One region of the Burkholderia mayonis genome, then DNA from elsewhere that is predicted to be linked to it. Evidence: predicted binding sites of a transcription regulator. Region 1 holds the regulator's gene; the other holds the start of a gene.

Region 1 (7,727 bases):
GGTCGCGACGAGCGCTTCGGCGATGCCCGGCGCGACGTTTGCGAGCGTCGCCTGCTGGACGTTCGCGAGGCCGCGGAACGAGTTCATGATTCCCCAGACCGTGCCGAACAGACCGATATACGGGCTCACCGAGCCGACGGACGCGAGAAACGACAGATTCGATTCGAGGACGTCCATCTCACGCTGGAATGATGCGCGCATTGCGCGGCGCGCGCCATCGAGAAGCAGCGCCGGATCGTTCAGACGTTTTTCCTTCGCCTTCAGAAATTCACGCATTCCCGACTCGAAGATCCGTTCGAGCGCGCCGATCGTGTGGCGATTGTTAGCGGCGCTCTGGTACAGCGCCTGCAGGTCGCCGCCCGACCAGAAGTCGCGCTCGAAGCGCTCGGTTTGCGCGCGGGCGCGGCGGATCGCGAACCATTTGCGGAAGATGAACGTCCACGACATCAGCGACAGGATGAGAAGGAGCCCCATTACCGCCTGGGCGAGCACGCTCGCATTGAGGACAAGGGAAATGATCGACAGGTCTTGAGAAGTGTTCATAGAGGTTTGTGTAACGTCCCTTCGGGGTGGCCTGGCCAGGGGATGTGCCCGGCCGGCGCGCTCCGGCGGCGTCCGGCGGGCGTTCGGCCGAGCGCCGCACGCTCTGGCGGCGACCGCCGGAAGCTTTCCGCCGAACCTTGCTTAGTGGCGGATCATGGGGTCGAGTTCATCGGCTCTGTCTAAACGGCACTCATGCGTACGCCGTTGACACGGCTCGCCGGCCGGTCGTGGCCGGTCCGCGCTCGAGCGCGGCGAGGACGGAGGGCGGGATCGCGGTCGGCTTGAACGCCGAGCGGTCGACGCAGCCGATCCGGACGTCGGCCGCGACGAGCAGCGTACCGCCTCGCCGCGCCTGTTGTTCGAATTCCACCGTCGCGCGGCCGAGGCGGGCGATTCTGCAGACGATTTCCAGCGCGTCGTCGAGCCGCGCGGGTGCGCGGTAATCGAGCTCCGCGCGGCGGACGATGAAGATCGCGCCCGTCTCGTCGGCAACCCGGCTCTGGTCTATCCCGCACGCGCGCAGCCACTCGGTGCGCGCGCGCTCGAAGAACCTCAGGTAGTTCGCGTAGTAGACGACGCCGCCGGCGTCGGTATCTTCGTAGTACACGCGGACCGGCCACGCGAAATCGGGCGCCGCGTCGAGCTGTCGGCTGGGTTCAGTCATGGCGCGCATTCTACCGGAACGGACGACCCCGATTCCCCTGATTCGTAACGGAATGTTGCCTTTGCCGGGCCACCTGTCGAGCCGTGCGGGCGGCTCGGCGGCGGCACGCTCAGCCGCGGTGGACGGTCAGTCCGGCGGGCGCCTGCGCGACGGGCATCATCTCGATCGTGTTGATGTTCACGTGCGCGGGGCGGGTGGCGATCCAGTAGATCGTGTCGGCGATGTCCCCGGCGGTGAGCGGCTGGACGTTCGCGTAGACGCCCGCCGCCTTCGCGTCGTCGCCGCGGTAGCGCACGTTCGAGAATTCGGTGCCGCCGCAGAGGCCCGGCTCGATGTCGGTGACGCGCAGCGGCGTGCCAACGAGGTCCGCGCGCAGGTTCAGGCTGAACTGGCGCACGAACGCCTTGGTCGCGCCGTAGACGTTGCCGCCCGGGTACGGGTAGCTGCCCGCGACGGAGCCGAGGTTGAAGACGTGGCCGCGGCCGCGCTCGACCATGCCGGGCAGCAGCGTGCGCGTGATCGTGACGAGCCCCGAGCAGTTGGTGTCGATCATCGTTTGCCACTCGTCGAGGTTCGCCTTGTGCGCCGGCTCGACGCCGAGCGCGAGGCCCGCGTTGTTGACGAGCACGTCGATAGCGGCAAATTCCGCGGGCAGTGCGGCCGGCACGGTCTCGACGGCCGTGCGGTCGCGCACGTCGAGCTCGATCGGCAACAAGGCGCTGCCGAGTTCGGCGGCAAGTGCGTCGAGGCGGTCCTTGCGGCGCGCGGTGGCGACGACGCGGTGGCCGCCTTTCACGAAGACACGGGCGATGGCGGCGCCGAAACCTGCCGACGCGCCGGTGACGAACACGATCATTGCTGCTGCTCCTTAAACGATGCTTGCTGGAGAGAACTCGCTAGCCTACTGGCATTGCGGCGGTGCGGCAAGGCGCGGCGGCGCGCGCTTCCGATATCTGCGGTGGATGCCTGCGCCGGTGGTGTCGATAGATTTGGCCCTTAATATGCGGCGGGCTCCGGGCGCGGTTGCCTATTCATCGCGCATCCAATACACTAACGCGCTCAATATCCCCTGCGTGACTGGCGATAAGACCTTTCGGGGTCAAAGGTGGAGCGTCCCACCGTGAAGCGCAGGGCGTCGCTTTTGCCGTTCGCCTGGGCAGCCGTTGTGCGCCACGTTGCGTGCATTGCCGGTGGCTGTCCTGCCTCGCGTTCCACGGAATCCTCCGCCACGTCGAGCCGGCTGCGCCGCCGGCTGCGCGACGCACTCGGCCACTTCGGTCAACCTGTACACACTTAACGGAAACCGTATGTTTGACAGAGCCCAAAGCACCATTGCGAACGTCGATCCCGAGATCTGGCAAGCGATCCAGCAAGAAAATGTCCGTCAGGAAGAGCATATCGAGCTGATCGCGTCGGAAAACTACACGAGCCCGGCCGTTATGGCGGCGCAAGGCTCGCAGCTCACGAACAAATACGCGGAAGGCTATCCGGGCAAGCGCTATTACGGCGGCTGCGAGTATGTCGACATCGTCGAACAACTCGCGATCGACCGCGTCAAGGAACTGTTCGGCGCCGAAGCCGCGAACGTGCAGCCGAACTCGGGTTCGCAGGCGAACCAGGGCGTGTTCTTCGCGATGCTGAAGCCGGGCGACACGATCATGGGCATGAGCCTCGCGCACGGCGGCCACCTGACGCACGGCTCGCCCGTCAACATGTCGGGCAAGTGGTTCAACGTCGTCAGCTACGGCCTGGACGAAAACGAAGACATCGATTACGAAGCCGCCGAGAAGCTCGCGCACGAGCACAAGCCGAAGCTGATTGTCGCGGGCGCGTCGGCGTTCGCACTGAAGATCGATTTCGAGCGTCTCGCGAAGATCGCGAAGGCGGTCGGCGCGTACCTGATGGTCGATATGGCGCACTACGCGGGCCTCATCGCCGCGGGCGTCTATCCGAACCCGGTGCCGCACGCCGATTTCGTCACGACGACGACGCACAAGAGCCTGCGCGGCCCGCGCGGCGGCGTGATCCTGATGAAGGCCGAATACGAGAAGCCGATCAACTCGGCGATCTTCCCGGGCATCCAGGGCGGCCCGCTGATGCACGTGATCGCCGCGAAGGCGGTTGCGTTCAAGGAAGCGCTGTCGCCAGAATTCAAGGAATACCAGCAGAAGGTCGTCGAGAACGCGCGCGTGCTGGCCGAGACGCTCGTCAAGCGCGGTCTGCGCATCGTGTCAGGCCGTACCGAGAGTCACGTGATGCTCGTCGACCTGCGCGCGAAGAACATCACCGGCAAGGCGGCGGAAGCGGCGCTCGGCAATGCGCACATCACCGTCAACAAGAACGCGATCCCGAACGATCCGGAAAAGCCGTTCGTGACGAGCGGCATCCGTCTCGGTTCGCCGGCAATGACGACGCGCGGCTTCGGCCTGCCGGAAGCCGAATTCGTCGGCAACCTGATTGCCGACGTGCTCGAGAATCCGGAAGACGCGGCGACGATCGAGCGCGTGCGCGCACAGGTCGCCGAGCTGACGAAGCGCTTCCCGGTCTATCGCTGATCGGCCATGCGCTGCCCGTTCTGCCGACACGACGATACGCAAGTGGTGGATTCGCGCGTGTCGGAAGACGGCGCCGCAATCCGCCGGCGCCGCCGCTGTTCGGCCTGCGACAAGCGTTTCACGACGTACGAGCGGGTCGAGCTGGCGTTGCCGGCCGTCGTGAAGAAGGACGGCAGCCGCACCGAATTCGACCGCCGCAAGATCGTCGCGAGCATGCAACTGGCGCTCCGCAAGCGCCCGGTTGCGGCCGATGCGATCGATGCGGCGGTCGCCCGCATCGAATATCAGTTGCTCGCATCCGGCGAGCGTGAAGTCCGCAGCGAAAAGCTCGGCGAACTCGTGATGAACGAGCTGCGCCAGCTCGACACGATCGCCTACGTGCGTTTCGCGTCCGTTTACCGCCGGTTCGAAGACGTGTCCGAATTCGCGGACGTGATCGAAGAGTTCCGCCGCGCGGTGCCCGCGAAGCCGCCGCGCAAGCGCTGAGCTTGCGCATTTCGTTTCCCGTTTCGTTTCATATTCCATTCGTTTCTCCCGCGTAGCGCGGTGCTCGTGCTCGCCTGGGCGATTGTCGTGCGTTCGGCTGCTGCGTGCGATTCGGCCGTTCGGCTGATGGTGCGCGTTCGTCCGCCCCGGTAGAGTCGGCGCATCAGGTCACGGAGATCGGCGATGCGAACCGAGTGCGGCAGGCAAGCGATGGCGGGCTTCATGCTCGTCGAATTGATGGTCGCGCTCGCGCTGGTCGCGCTTGCCGCGACGCTGGCCGCGCCGACGCTCTCAGGCGCACGAATGCGCGATCGGGTCGACGCGCGCGCGCGCGTGTTCGGAGCATCGCTGGCGTATGCACGTGGGGAGGCTGCCAGACTCGGCGCGCGCGTGACGCTGTGCCGCAGCGACGCGGCCGCCAGATGCATCGTCGCAGGGCGGCCCTGTGAAGGCGGCGCGACCGACTGGTCATGCGGCTGGGCGGTGGTCGTCGCAGACGGCGACCGCGGTACGCGAGTGTTGCGACGCGTTGCGCGCGATGCGCAAGTGGCCGTGACGGGCGCGGGCGGCGACGTGGTGTTTACGCCGCCAGCAGGTCAGGTGATCGGCGGCTTCCGAAGTTTCGAATTCGCGCCGAACGACGCGTCCGATGCGTGGCACGGCGAGCGCTGGCGACGTTGCCTGCGGATCGCGGCGGGTGGCCGCTTGCGTTTCGTCGAAGGCGGCTGCGGGGCGTCGACATGATGCGCGTTCGGTCGATACGAGGGAGCTCGTTGCTGGAGACGGCGGTCGCATGTGCGCTGCTCGCGGTCGCAGCGCTCGGCGTGATCGCCGCATTGCTCGCGACGATACGAGGCGAGCGCGATGCTGCGACGCGCGAGCAGGCGCTGCTCGCCGCAGATTCGTGGGCCGAGATGGCGCACGCTGGCGGGCCGGTAGGCGTTGATTGGAACGCGTCGATGTCCGGGTTGCGTCACGGAAAGCTCGTCGTGACGGGCGGAGACGCGGGCATTTCGACCGTGCGTATCGAATGGGAACAGGTCGGGGCGGCCGTTGCGAGCCCGTCGCGCTGCGAAGGCGCCATCTTGGCTGCGCGTGACGGCGACAAGCAATGCGTGACGCTCGCGTATGCGATAACGGACGGCCGATGACGCGAGCGATACACTGGCGCGCGCACACGCTGATCGAGGTGATGATCGCCATGGCGCTCGGCTTGCTGATCCTGCTTGCCGCGATCTCGCTCTATCGCGTACAGCGGGCGGCCTATTCGGCGGCGGCCGATGCCGCGCGCTTGCGCGACGCGGCGCAGGCGTCGCTCGCGCTGATCACGCAGCAAATCCAGATCGCAGGCTTCGTTCCTCTCGACGCGCACGATGCGCCCTCAGCGCCGGGTCTGTTCGGTTGTACAGCGGGACGACCCGTCGGAGCCGACGTGCAACTGGCATGCGATCCGCTGGCGAGCGGTTCCGACGGACTCGTCGTCCGCTACGTCGGCGATGGCGTTTCCACGTGGCCGACGACCAGCGGACAGGCGACGGATTGCCTCGGGCAGGGCGTCGGCGCGGCCGACGCGCAGCCGCGGATCGTCAATCGCTATTACGCTCGCGTCAGTGCGTCGACGGGCGAGCCGGAGCTGTATTGCGAAGGCAGCGGCAGACCTGGCATTGCGCAGCCTCTCGTCGAAGGCGTCGAGCGCGTGCGCTTGCGCTATAGGCTGCGCGGAGCCGTGCAGTGGAGCGATGCGTCGGCGTTGTCCGCATTGGACTGGGCGAGCGTCGCCGCCGTGGCAGTTTGCGTGCAAGTGCGAGGCATGCGGACGGGGCGCCCAGTGCGCTACGTCGACTGCGAAGGGCGAATGACGAGCGGCGCGGATACTCGCGCGCGGCTTGTGCTGCGACGGTATGTCGCGGTTCGCAATCGGGAGCGCGTATGACGCGTCGGGCAGCCGTGTTGGAAGCGGATCGAGCGCGGATAGTCCGAAAGCGTCCGGCGCTGCGCAAAGTGATGCGGCGACGCGAGCGGACGATGCCCGGTTCGCCCGGCGTCGCGCTGCCGGGCGTGCTTGCCGTAACGGCCTCACTGATCGTGATGTCGTCCGCGTGGTTCGAGATCGCGACGACGGAGATGCGGCGCATGACGAACGTAGCGAGCCGATCGGTCGCGTTTCGTGCAGCGGATGCCGCACTCGAAGCCTGTGCCGATGCATTGCTGAGCGGCGCGGCGTCCGACGCCGTGGCGGGCACCGCGGCGTCGGCGCGCGAGCCGGCCGGTTGGCGGCAACCGGGCGTGTTCGACGGCGGCGGCGCGTTCAGGCCGTATGCCGGATGGCCGGGCGCGGCACAAGGGCCGAGCTGCGTGATCGAAGCGTGGAAGCTGCCGGCGCGCCCCGACGCACGTGCCTACCTCGTGACGGCACGCGGCGTGGGTGCGACGAAGGATACGGTCGAGTGGCTGCAACTGCAGATTGCCGTCGAGCGAGGAGGCGTCGAGCGCCGCTGGCGCCGGGCCGTGGGGCGGCCGACATAGATGAAGGGGGAAGCGGCGGTGTCATGCACTGAAACTGAACGCAATCCGAATCGGCGAGGTTTCACGTTGATCGAAGTGCTCGTTGCGCTTGCGATCGTGGGCGTGCTTGCGGCGTTTGCGGTGCCGTCGTACCGGGGCCATGTCGAACGAGGGTATCGGTTGAGCGCGATGGCTGCACTGTATCGCGCCGCGCAGTACGTCGAAGCATTCGGTGAGATGCCGCCTGCCGCATTACCGGAAGAGATGAGCCGAGCGCCCGATTCCGGCACGGTCGTCTATGCGTTGCGGATCATGTTCGACGACGCGCACGGCGGATACGCACTGGAGGCAAGCCCGACCGTCGATGGCGCGATGCGGGACGACAACTGCGGCGTGTATGTGCTGCATGCGGACGGCACGCGCGAGAATCGCGAGGCCGGAAGCGCCGCCCGCAATGGGCACACGCCGAATGCCGACGTGTGTTGGCGAACGGGGTAGGCATGCGTCGGCCAGCGGGCTGGTCAACAGCCATTACCTGTATTACCCGCCTTCACGCCTGCTCATCGTGCCGCGCCCGCGCGTCGGACGCGTCATCGCTGCTCTTTGCCTGCTTCCATATCTGATAGGCCTCCCACACCGCGAAGCCGACGGCCCCCCATTTGAGCGCAGGGCGCGCGCTCGCGCGCAGCAGCGCCCGTATGGGCTTCGCGAGCACGGCGGACGCGAGCGAGCTCAACAGCGGATACTGGCTGACGAGCGTGCCGAGCGTTGCGTTCACGCTCCTCGCCGACTTGCCGAGCGACCCGCCCGACACTCCTGGCACGAGGAGCTTCAGCCATCTGAAATGCGTGACGGACTGGCGCAGCTCGGTGCCCGCCTGCGCGAGCTCCAGGCGCTCGATGTCGGAGCGCAGGATCAGCATTTCCTTGCGCAGTGCGCGGTACTGGGTCGCGCTCATGTGCCGCTTCTGCGAA
Region 2 (7,727 bases), 1.9 Mb from region 1:
CGACCGTCACCGGCTGGCTCGGCTCGCTCAAGCATCTCGGCACGAACTACGCGTTCTGGATCGGCAACCAGGGCCTCGCCTATACGAGCATGGGCCGCGTCTGGCAGATCCTGCTCTTCGTCGGCCTGCTGTTCTGGCTGTTCCTGATGGGACGCGCGCTGATGCCCGCGCTGAAGAACAAGGCGACCGAAGGCCGCGGCCTCATCGGCATGGTGTTCCTGTCCGCCGCATGCATCGGGCTCTTCTATGCATCGTCGCTCGCGTGGGGGCAAAACACGCACTACTCGATGATCGAGTACTGGAGATGGTGGCTCGTGCACCTGTGGGTCGAAGGCTTCTTCGAAGTGTTCGCGACCGCGGTGATCGCCCTCATCTTCGCGCGCCTCGGCCTCATCCGATTCGAAAGCGCGAATCGCGCGATCGTGATGGAAACGATCGTGTTCCTGTTCGGCGGCATTCTCGGCACGCTGCACCATCTGTACTTCACCGGCACGACGACGTCGATCATCGCGGTGGGCGCCGTGTTCTCCGCGTGCGAAGTGGTGCCGCTCGCGCTCGTCGGCATCGAAGGCTGGCAGACGTATCGCAAGTCGCACGCCGCGCCCTGGATCCAGTCGTACAAGTGGGCGATCCTCTGCTTCGTCGCGGTCGGCGTGTGGAATACCGTCGGCGCGGGCCTGCTCGGCTTCTCGATCAATCCGCCGATCTCGCTCTACTACGTGCAAGGCCTCAACATGACGCCCGCACACGGCCATGCCGCGCTGTTCGGCGTGTACGGGATGCTCGGCATCGGCCTCATGCTGTTCTGCCTGCGCGGCATGACCGTTCGCAGCGCGTGGAGCGACAGCCTGCTCAAGCCCGCGTTCTGGCTGCTCAACGTCGGCCTCTTCATGATGGTGTTCCTGTCGATCCTGCCGTCGGGCATCTATGAAGCCTATGCGAGCGTGACGAAAGGTCTCTGGTATGCGCGCTCGCCGGAGATCGTGCATGCGCCGATCATGAACGCACTCGTGTGGCTGCGCGTGCCGGGCGACGTCGTGTTCGCGTTCGGCGTGCTGTATCTCGGATGGTTCGCGCTGCGCCTGCTGCGCCGGCCCGCGCCGTCGCGACCCGACGAATGCGCCGTCGGACAGACCGTGCAACGCACGTAAGCATCGTCACCTGAACTTGCCGGCCGCGCGACGCGCGGCCGGTCTTCTCCCTCTCCTTCCGTTCGGGGCCAATCATGTGCAATTCATCAAGAATCCGAAGCGAAACGCCGGACGAGCGCGCGCTGCCGCGCTGCTCATCGGTGCAGCGAGCGTCGCGCTCGTCGTCGGCGCCGCGGTGCTGCGGCGGCAAACGGCGCTGTTTCTGTGGATGCTCGCAGCAAGCGTCGCGTGCTGGCGGGCGGGCAACGTCGTCTGGCTGCTGACGGGCGATCCGTCCTCGGCCGTGCCATGGTGGCTCGCGTTCCTGATCCTGACGATCGCCGCCGAGCGGCTCGAACTCACGCGCGTGCGCCCACTGCCGCGCAGCGCGAGCGCCCTCTTCCGCGGCATCGCGGCGCTGCTGCCCGTCGCCGCGGCGCTCGCGCCGTGGCAGCCGCTGCCCGCGCTGCGGCTATTCGGTGCGGGCGAGTTGCTGCTCGCGCTATGGCTGATTCGCTACGACATCGCGCGCCGCACGGTGCGCCAGCGCGGCCTCACGCGCTTCGTCGCCGTCTGCCTGCTGTCCGGCTATGGCCGGCTCGCCGTGAGCGGCGCGCTCAGTCTCGACGGCGCGCTCGCGCCCGGCCATCCGGCGCACGACGCCGCCCTGCACACGCTCACGCTCGGCTTCGTGTTCTCGATGATCCTCGGGCACACACCGATCATCGTGCCGGCCGTCGCACGGTTGCGCGTGGCATATCGGCCATTCTTCTACGCGCCGCTCGCGCTACTGCATGCGACCGTCGCGCTGCGCGTCGCGGGTGGCCTCCTCGATGTGTTCACGCTGCGGCGCGCGGGCGGTGAAGCCGCCGCCGTCGCGATCGCGAGCTTCGCCGTGACGCTCGCGATCGGCATCGGGCTCGCGCGTCAAGCGAAGACGCGCCGAAACATCGGCAAACATCCCCTTTGGATCACCACCTCCGTGGTGTCAACGGTCCGACACGGCGGTCTTGCGCTCGAGCAAGGCCGCAGCCGTGCAATCTTGTCGCAGGGCTTGCGCGCGTTTCTTCCATATGATGCATTAAGAAAGCAACATATCGAAAAGGGGAACGTCATGCTGCTCGCCCGCTCGACGGACCGCAACGTGCTCGCGCAGCCGGACGGCCGCCGCAGCGCGCTGTGGTCGACCGGCTTCCGGCCCTTCTATCTGGGCGGCGCATGCTTCGGCGCGATCGCGATGCTCGCGTGGCTCGGCGCGCTCGCGGGCCGCGACTGGGCAGGCCACGCGCCGCCGATGAGCGGCCTTTTCTGGCACGCACATGAAATGATCTTCGGCTTTGCCTGCGCGATCGTGTCCGGCTTCCTGCTGACGTCGGTGCGCACGTGGACATCGACGAATCCCGCACAAGGCCCGTCGCTCGTCGCGCTGTGGCTGCTGTGGCTCGCAGGCCGCGTGCTGATGTGGACGGGTCCCGGCTGGGTCGCGGCGGCCGTCGACATCGCGTTCCTGCCCGCGGTCGCCTATGCGCTCGTCCGCGCGCTGGTCGGCGCGAAGAATCGTCATGGGATCTTCCTGCCCGTCGCGCTCGGCATGCTCGCCATGCTCAACGCGCTATTTCACATAGGGGTCCGGCAAGGACACGCCGCATGGGCGCTGCGCTGCGCCGATCTTGCCGCGGGCTTCCTCGTGCTCTTCATCGTCATCATCGGCGGCCGCATCATCCCGTCGATCACGGCCGCCGCGCCGCCCCGGTTGCCGGTGAAGCAGTGGCGGATCGTCGAATCGTCGGTGATGCCGGTCACGTTGGCGGCGCTCGTGGTCGACGCGGCCGGCGCGCCCGCCTGGGCGATCGCCGCGCTCGCATGGACGGCCGCCGCGCTGCACGCGGCGCGGCTCGTCGGCTGGCGCTTCTGGGCGGTCGGGCGGCGGCCGATGCTGTCGGTCCTGCACGTCGCGTATGCGTCGATCGCGGCCGGCTTCGCACTGACCGGCTTGAGCGCGTATGGCCTCGTCGCGCATTCGCTCACGCTGCACATGTTCACGATGGGCGCGATCGGCTGTGCGATCGTCGGCATGATCACGCGCACCGCACTCGAGCACACGGGACGCGAACAGGTCGCACGAGCCGCTGAACGCGTCTGCTACGGGCTCCTGATCGTCGCGACGCTCGCACGCGTGCTCGGGCCGTGGCTCGCTCCCGCCGCGACCGCGCAGTGGCTCGTCGTCGCCGGCATCGGATGGTCCGCCGCGCTGGTCGTCTATCTGGCGCGCCATGCCGGTCATCTGATGGCGCCCGCCGTGATTCCATCCGGTTCGGACACGAAATCCGGCAAGTGAACGTGCTGCGCGACGGTTACACGCGCCACGCTCCCTTTCAACCGCCTCGTTCGTCGTAGTGCCGAAAGCGGAGCGCCCGCCGTTCATCGAATGCGGATCGTTTGTTATTCGTCGCTCGTCATTCGTGCGTCATTCGTCGTGCGGTTGCGGCGAGTCGACCTCTTCGGCCATTCATCGCAGACCGCGTAATGTGCGGACGCACACTGCTGTAGCCGGCTCATCGTCGACGGCAAATCGGCCCGCTCGAAATTGCATGCATGCGAAGCAGCCCTTGATTCGTTGCTCGTGCTTCGCTCGCATTCGGATGTCCGACGATCGTGCATCGGCAACGCGCACGCGCCGACAAGCGTCCGTTCGACGCGCGCCGAAGTCGTCCTGTCGATGCAGCACGACAAACTCGGCCATCCGTTTCTCCGCGGCGCCTTCGGTCCGGCAACCCTGTCGCCGATGTCGCAGCCCTAATTCGCCGCGCCTTAATCGCCGTCAAGCGCGCGCCAAACTTCGCCGGATCGCCGTTGACCCATACAACATCTGGTATTTAGCATTCACCCAGTCACCAGATTTTGTGCCACCAACGAAAGAGGCCCACGTTGTCCGAGACCACGCTCCCTTCCGCCGCGTCGAACCCGACGTCGCGCGACAAGCCGTTGATCGACGTCGAGACGTCGATCAACGAATACCTGGACCGGCAGGACTGGCGCGTCAACGCAAACGCGAACCAGGGCTACTCGCTCGGCGGCCTGATCCTGAACGTGTCCGGCAAGGTGATCGCGAATTACTGGCTGAGCCACGTGTATCCAGGCGAAGTCGGCGAAGCGCATCGCAACGCAGATCTGCACATCCACGATCTCGACATGCTGTCCGGCTACTGCGCGGGCTGGTCGCTGCGCACGCTGCTCGCCGAAGGACTGAACGGCGTGCCCGGCAAGGTCGAGTCGGGGCCGCCGAAGCACATGTCGAGCGCGGTCGGCCAGATCGTGAATTTCCTCGGCACGCTGCAGAACGAGTGGGCGGGCGCACAGGCGTTCAGTTCGTTCGATACGTACATGGCGCCGTTCGTGCGTCGCGACGCGCTCACCTATGCCGAAGTCCGGCAGTCCGTGCAGGAGCTGATCTACAACCTGAACGTACCGTCGCGCTGGGGCACGCAGACGCCGTTTACGAACCTGACGTTCGACTGGACCTGCCCCGACGATCTGCGCAAGCAGGCGCCCGTGATCGCCGGCGACGAGATGCCGTTCACGTACGGCGATCTGCAGGACGAAATGGATATGATCAACCAGGCCTACATCGACGTGATGCAGGCTGGCGACGCGGCGGGCCGCGTGTTCACGTTCCCGATCCCGACGTACAACATCACGGCCGATTTCGACTGGCACAGTCCGAATGCCGAGCGCCTGTTCGAGATGACCGCGCGCTACGGGCTGCCATACTTCCAGAACTTCATCAATTCGGAGCTGAAGCCGAACATGATCCGCTCGATGTGCTGCCGGCTTCAGCTCGACCTGCGCGAGCTGATGAAGCGCGGCAACGGGCTCTTCGGCTCGGCCGAGCAGACGGGGTCGATCGGCGTCGTCACCGTGAATTGCGCGCGACTCGGTTATCTGCACGCGGGCGACGAGCGCGCGCTGTTCGCGCGGCTCGACGCGCTGCTCGACCATGGCAAGACCAGTCTCGAGATCAAGCGCGACGTGATCCAGCATCACATGGACAACGGGCTCTTCCCGTATACGAAGCGTTATCTCGGCACGCTGCGCAATCATTTTTCGACACTCGGCGTGAACGGCGTCAACGAGATGATCCGCAATTTCACACACGACGAGCACGACTTGACGACCGACTGGGGCCACGCGTTCGCGCTGCGGCTGCTCGACCACGTGCGTGCGCGCATCGTCGACTATCAGGAAGAGACCGGCCACATGTACAACCTCGAAGCGACGCCCGCCGAAGGCACGACGTATCGCTTCGCGAAGGAAGACCGCCGCCGCTATCCGGACATCCTGCAGGCCGGCGCGCCGCAGATGCCGTACTACACGAACTCGTCGCAGCTTCCGGTGGGCTTCACCGACGATCCGTTCGAGGCGCTCGAGCGCCAGGACGATCTGCAGCGCAAGTACACGGGCGGCACGGTGCTGCACCTCTACATGACCGAGGCGCTGTCGTCCGCCGATGCGTGCCGGACGCTCGTCAAGCGCGCGCTCACCCGCTTCTCGCTGCCGTATCTGACCGTCACGCCGACGTTCTCGATCTGCCCGACGCACGGCTATCTCGCCGGCAGCCACACGTTTTGCCCGAAGTGCGACGAAGCGCTGCTGCGTCGCAAATTATCTCACCCCCAACCGATGGAAGCCTGAACATCATGACGACACTGCAAGCCAACAACCCAACCGCCCTTGCCGCGATCTCGCTGTCCGACGACGAGCGTCAACCGTGCGAGATCTGGACCCGCGTGATGGGCTACCACCGTCCCGTGTCGTCGTTCAACGTCGGCAAGAAAGGCGAATTCCACGAGCGCCAGTACTTCCGCGAACGCGAGTCCGGCGAAGTCGCGCTGCGCGCCGCGGCGTAAGCTCACCGCTCGCGCGATGAATCTCGCTCTCGCCCGGCGTCATCCGCTCAAGGTGGGCGGGCTCGTCCCGTTCACCGCGACCGATTATCCCGGCCAGTTCGCAGCGGTCGTGTTCGTGCAGGGCTGTCCGTGGCGCTGCGGGTATTGCCACAATCCGCACCTTCAGGCGCGCTCGCAACCGGCCGAATTCGAATGGGACGCGCTGCTCGCGTTCCTTGCGCGCCGGGTCGGCCTGATCGATGCGGTCGTGTTCAGCGGCGGCGAGCCGTCGATCGATCCGTCGCTCGCCGCGTCGATCGACGACGTCAAACGGCTCGGATTCAAGGTCGGCATGCATAGCGCGGGCACGCATCCGAGGCGGCTCGCGCATCTGCTGCCGTCGCTCGACTGGATCGGACTCGACGTGAAGGCGCCGTTCGACGACTACGCGCGCACGACGCGCGTACGCGCGAGCGGCGGCCATGCGCGACAAAGCCTCGAAGCGGTGCTCGCAAGCCGCGTCGCGTACGAATGCCGGACGACCGCGCATCCCGACCTGCTGCCCGAGCCGGCGCTGCTGCGCATCGCGCACGAGCTCGCGGATCTCGGCGTCGAGAATTACGTGCTGCAAGTGTTCCGCACACAAGGATGCGACGACGGTACGCTGAATGCGGCGTCGCTCGCCGGCTATCCGAGCGACGCGCTGCTCGGGCGGCTCGATCGTCTATTTGTGAATTTTTCGATTCGGCGCGGTTGAATCGGCCGGCGCGCGTTCAGTGGCGACGGCGACGCATCGCTGCCGCCGCTCGATTGCCGATCGATTCGGAAAGCTGACGAGCCGACCGCACTTCGCTCGGCATGGATCAAACTTTGTCGTGCAGTTCGGCGTCGATGTCGGCGCCCATGTCGACGCGCGCCGGCTCGGGCTCGTGTTGCGCAAGCTTCAACGCCTCGCGCCGTGCAAGCGAAAGAACGCGATTCGCATCGTCCGGATCGAAATCCTCGTGAAAACGCTTCCTGACGCCATGCTCGCCGAGTTGCAGATGCGCATCCGGAACGATCCCGTGCCGCTCGAGGCTCCTCTTCGCGCATACGAGCAGGCAGCCGTCGATCACGAGAATCGGCCGGCCCGAATGCGCGACCTTCAGTAGCGACGGCACGTCGCCACCGATGCCCGCAATGCACGACATCTCCGCGTCGCCGCCGCGGTCGAGCCGCACCGCGACGTGATTCGCGAGTTGCGCGACGTTCGAACATCCCGAGCAGGAATAGACGAGCGGCAGCGTTTTCGTTTCGTTCTTCATCCCGTTCTCTTGATCGGCTGTCTGCCCGGTTCGCGCGCGCAGGTCAGTCGGGCATTCCGCTGCGCTCGATCGGCCGCTGGCGGAACAGCCGCGTCGGTAACCATTGTTCGAGCGAAAACACCGACAGGTCGATCGCGTCGAGCGAGTTCTTCACGAGCAGTCCGAGTTCGGTATCGCCTTCCATCGTCAGGCGCCGGCTGAAGAACAATGTGTCCGGGTCCTCGCGGCGCTGCGACAGCAGATAGAAATCGTAGGCAGTCGCGCCGATCGTCAGGTCGACGTCGCCGCGGCCGGGCAGCGGCGAGAACGCGCCGCGCCGGCAGACGAAATCGAATGCGATACCCGCATCCTTCACCTGGATGCGCAGCGGACGATTCTCCAGCAACGCAAGCGTCTCCGCGGGCAAG

The links. The regulator NrdR, encoded in region 1, represses ribonucleotide reductase genes. The targets are predictions, from matches to a motif close to CACNANATNTNGTG.
Region 2: WS70_RS06480 (ribonucleoside triphosphate reductase) is a predicted target of NrdR. The motif match lies at 4,023-4,036, and genes of this name have one in related genera.

The regions. Positions count from the first base shown of each region.
Region 1 covers NZ_CP013386.1:3,161,509-3,169,235, reverse strand. Annotated here, with positions in the region: gene tolQ (protein TolQ) at 1-543, opposite strand, end outside; gene ybgC (tol-pal system-associated acyl-CoA thioesterase) at 734-1,216, opposite strand; gene WS70_RS15280 (SDR family NAD(P)-dependent oxidoreductase) at 1,317-2,063, opposite strand; ZMP/ZTP riboswitch at 2,271-2,372, shown strand; gene glyA (serine hydroxymethyltransferase) at 2,515-3,762, shown strand; gene nrdR (transcriptional regulator NrdR) at 3,769-4,248, shown strand; gene WS70_RS15260 (GspH/FimT family protein) at 4,432-4,992, shown strand; gene WS70_RS15255 (hypothetical protein) at 4,989-5,399, shown strand; gene WS70_RS15250 (PilW family protein) at 5,396-6,181, shown strand; gene WS70_RS15245 (pilus assembly protein) at 6,274-6,774, shown strand; gene WS70_RS15240 (type IV pilin protein) at 6,850-7,251, shown strand; gene WS70_RS15235 (DUF3318 domain-containing protein) at 7,304-7,711, opposite strand.
Region 2 covers NZ_CP013386.1:1,284,236-1,291,962, reverse strand. Annotated here, with positions in the region: gene WS70_RS06500 (nitric-oxide reductase large subunit) at 1-1,151, shown strand, start outside; partial or broken gene WS70_RS06495 (hypothetical protein) at 1,270-2,088, shown strand; gene WS70_RS06490 (NnrS family protein) at 2,245-3,468, shown strand; gene WS70_RS06480 (ribonucleoside triphosphate reductase) at 4,059-5,822, shown strand; gene nrdD (anaerobic ribonucleoside-triphosphate reductase) at 5,825-6,037, shown strand; gene WS70_RS06470 (anaerobic ribonucleoside-triphosphate reductase activating protein) at 6,054-6,773, shown strand; gene WS70_RS06465 (putative zinc-binding protein) at 6,880-7,320, opposite strand; gene ubiT (ubiquinone anaerobic biosynthesis accessory factor UbiT) at 7,364-7,727, opposite strand, start outside.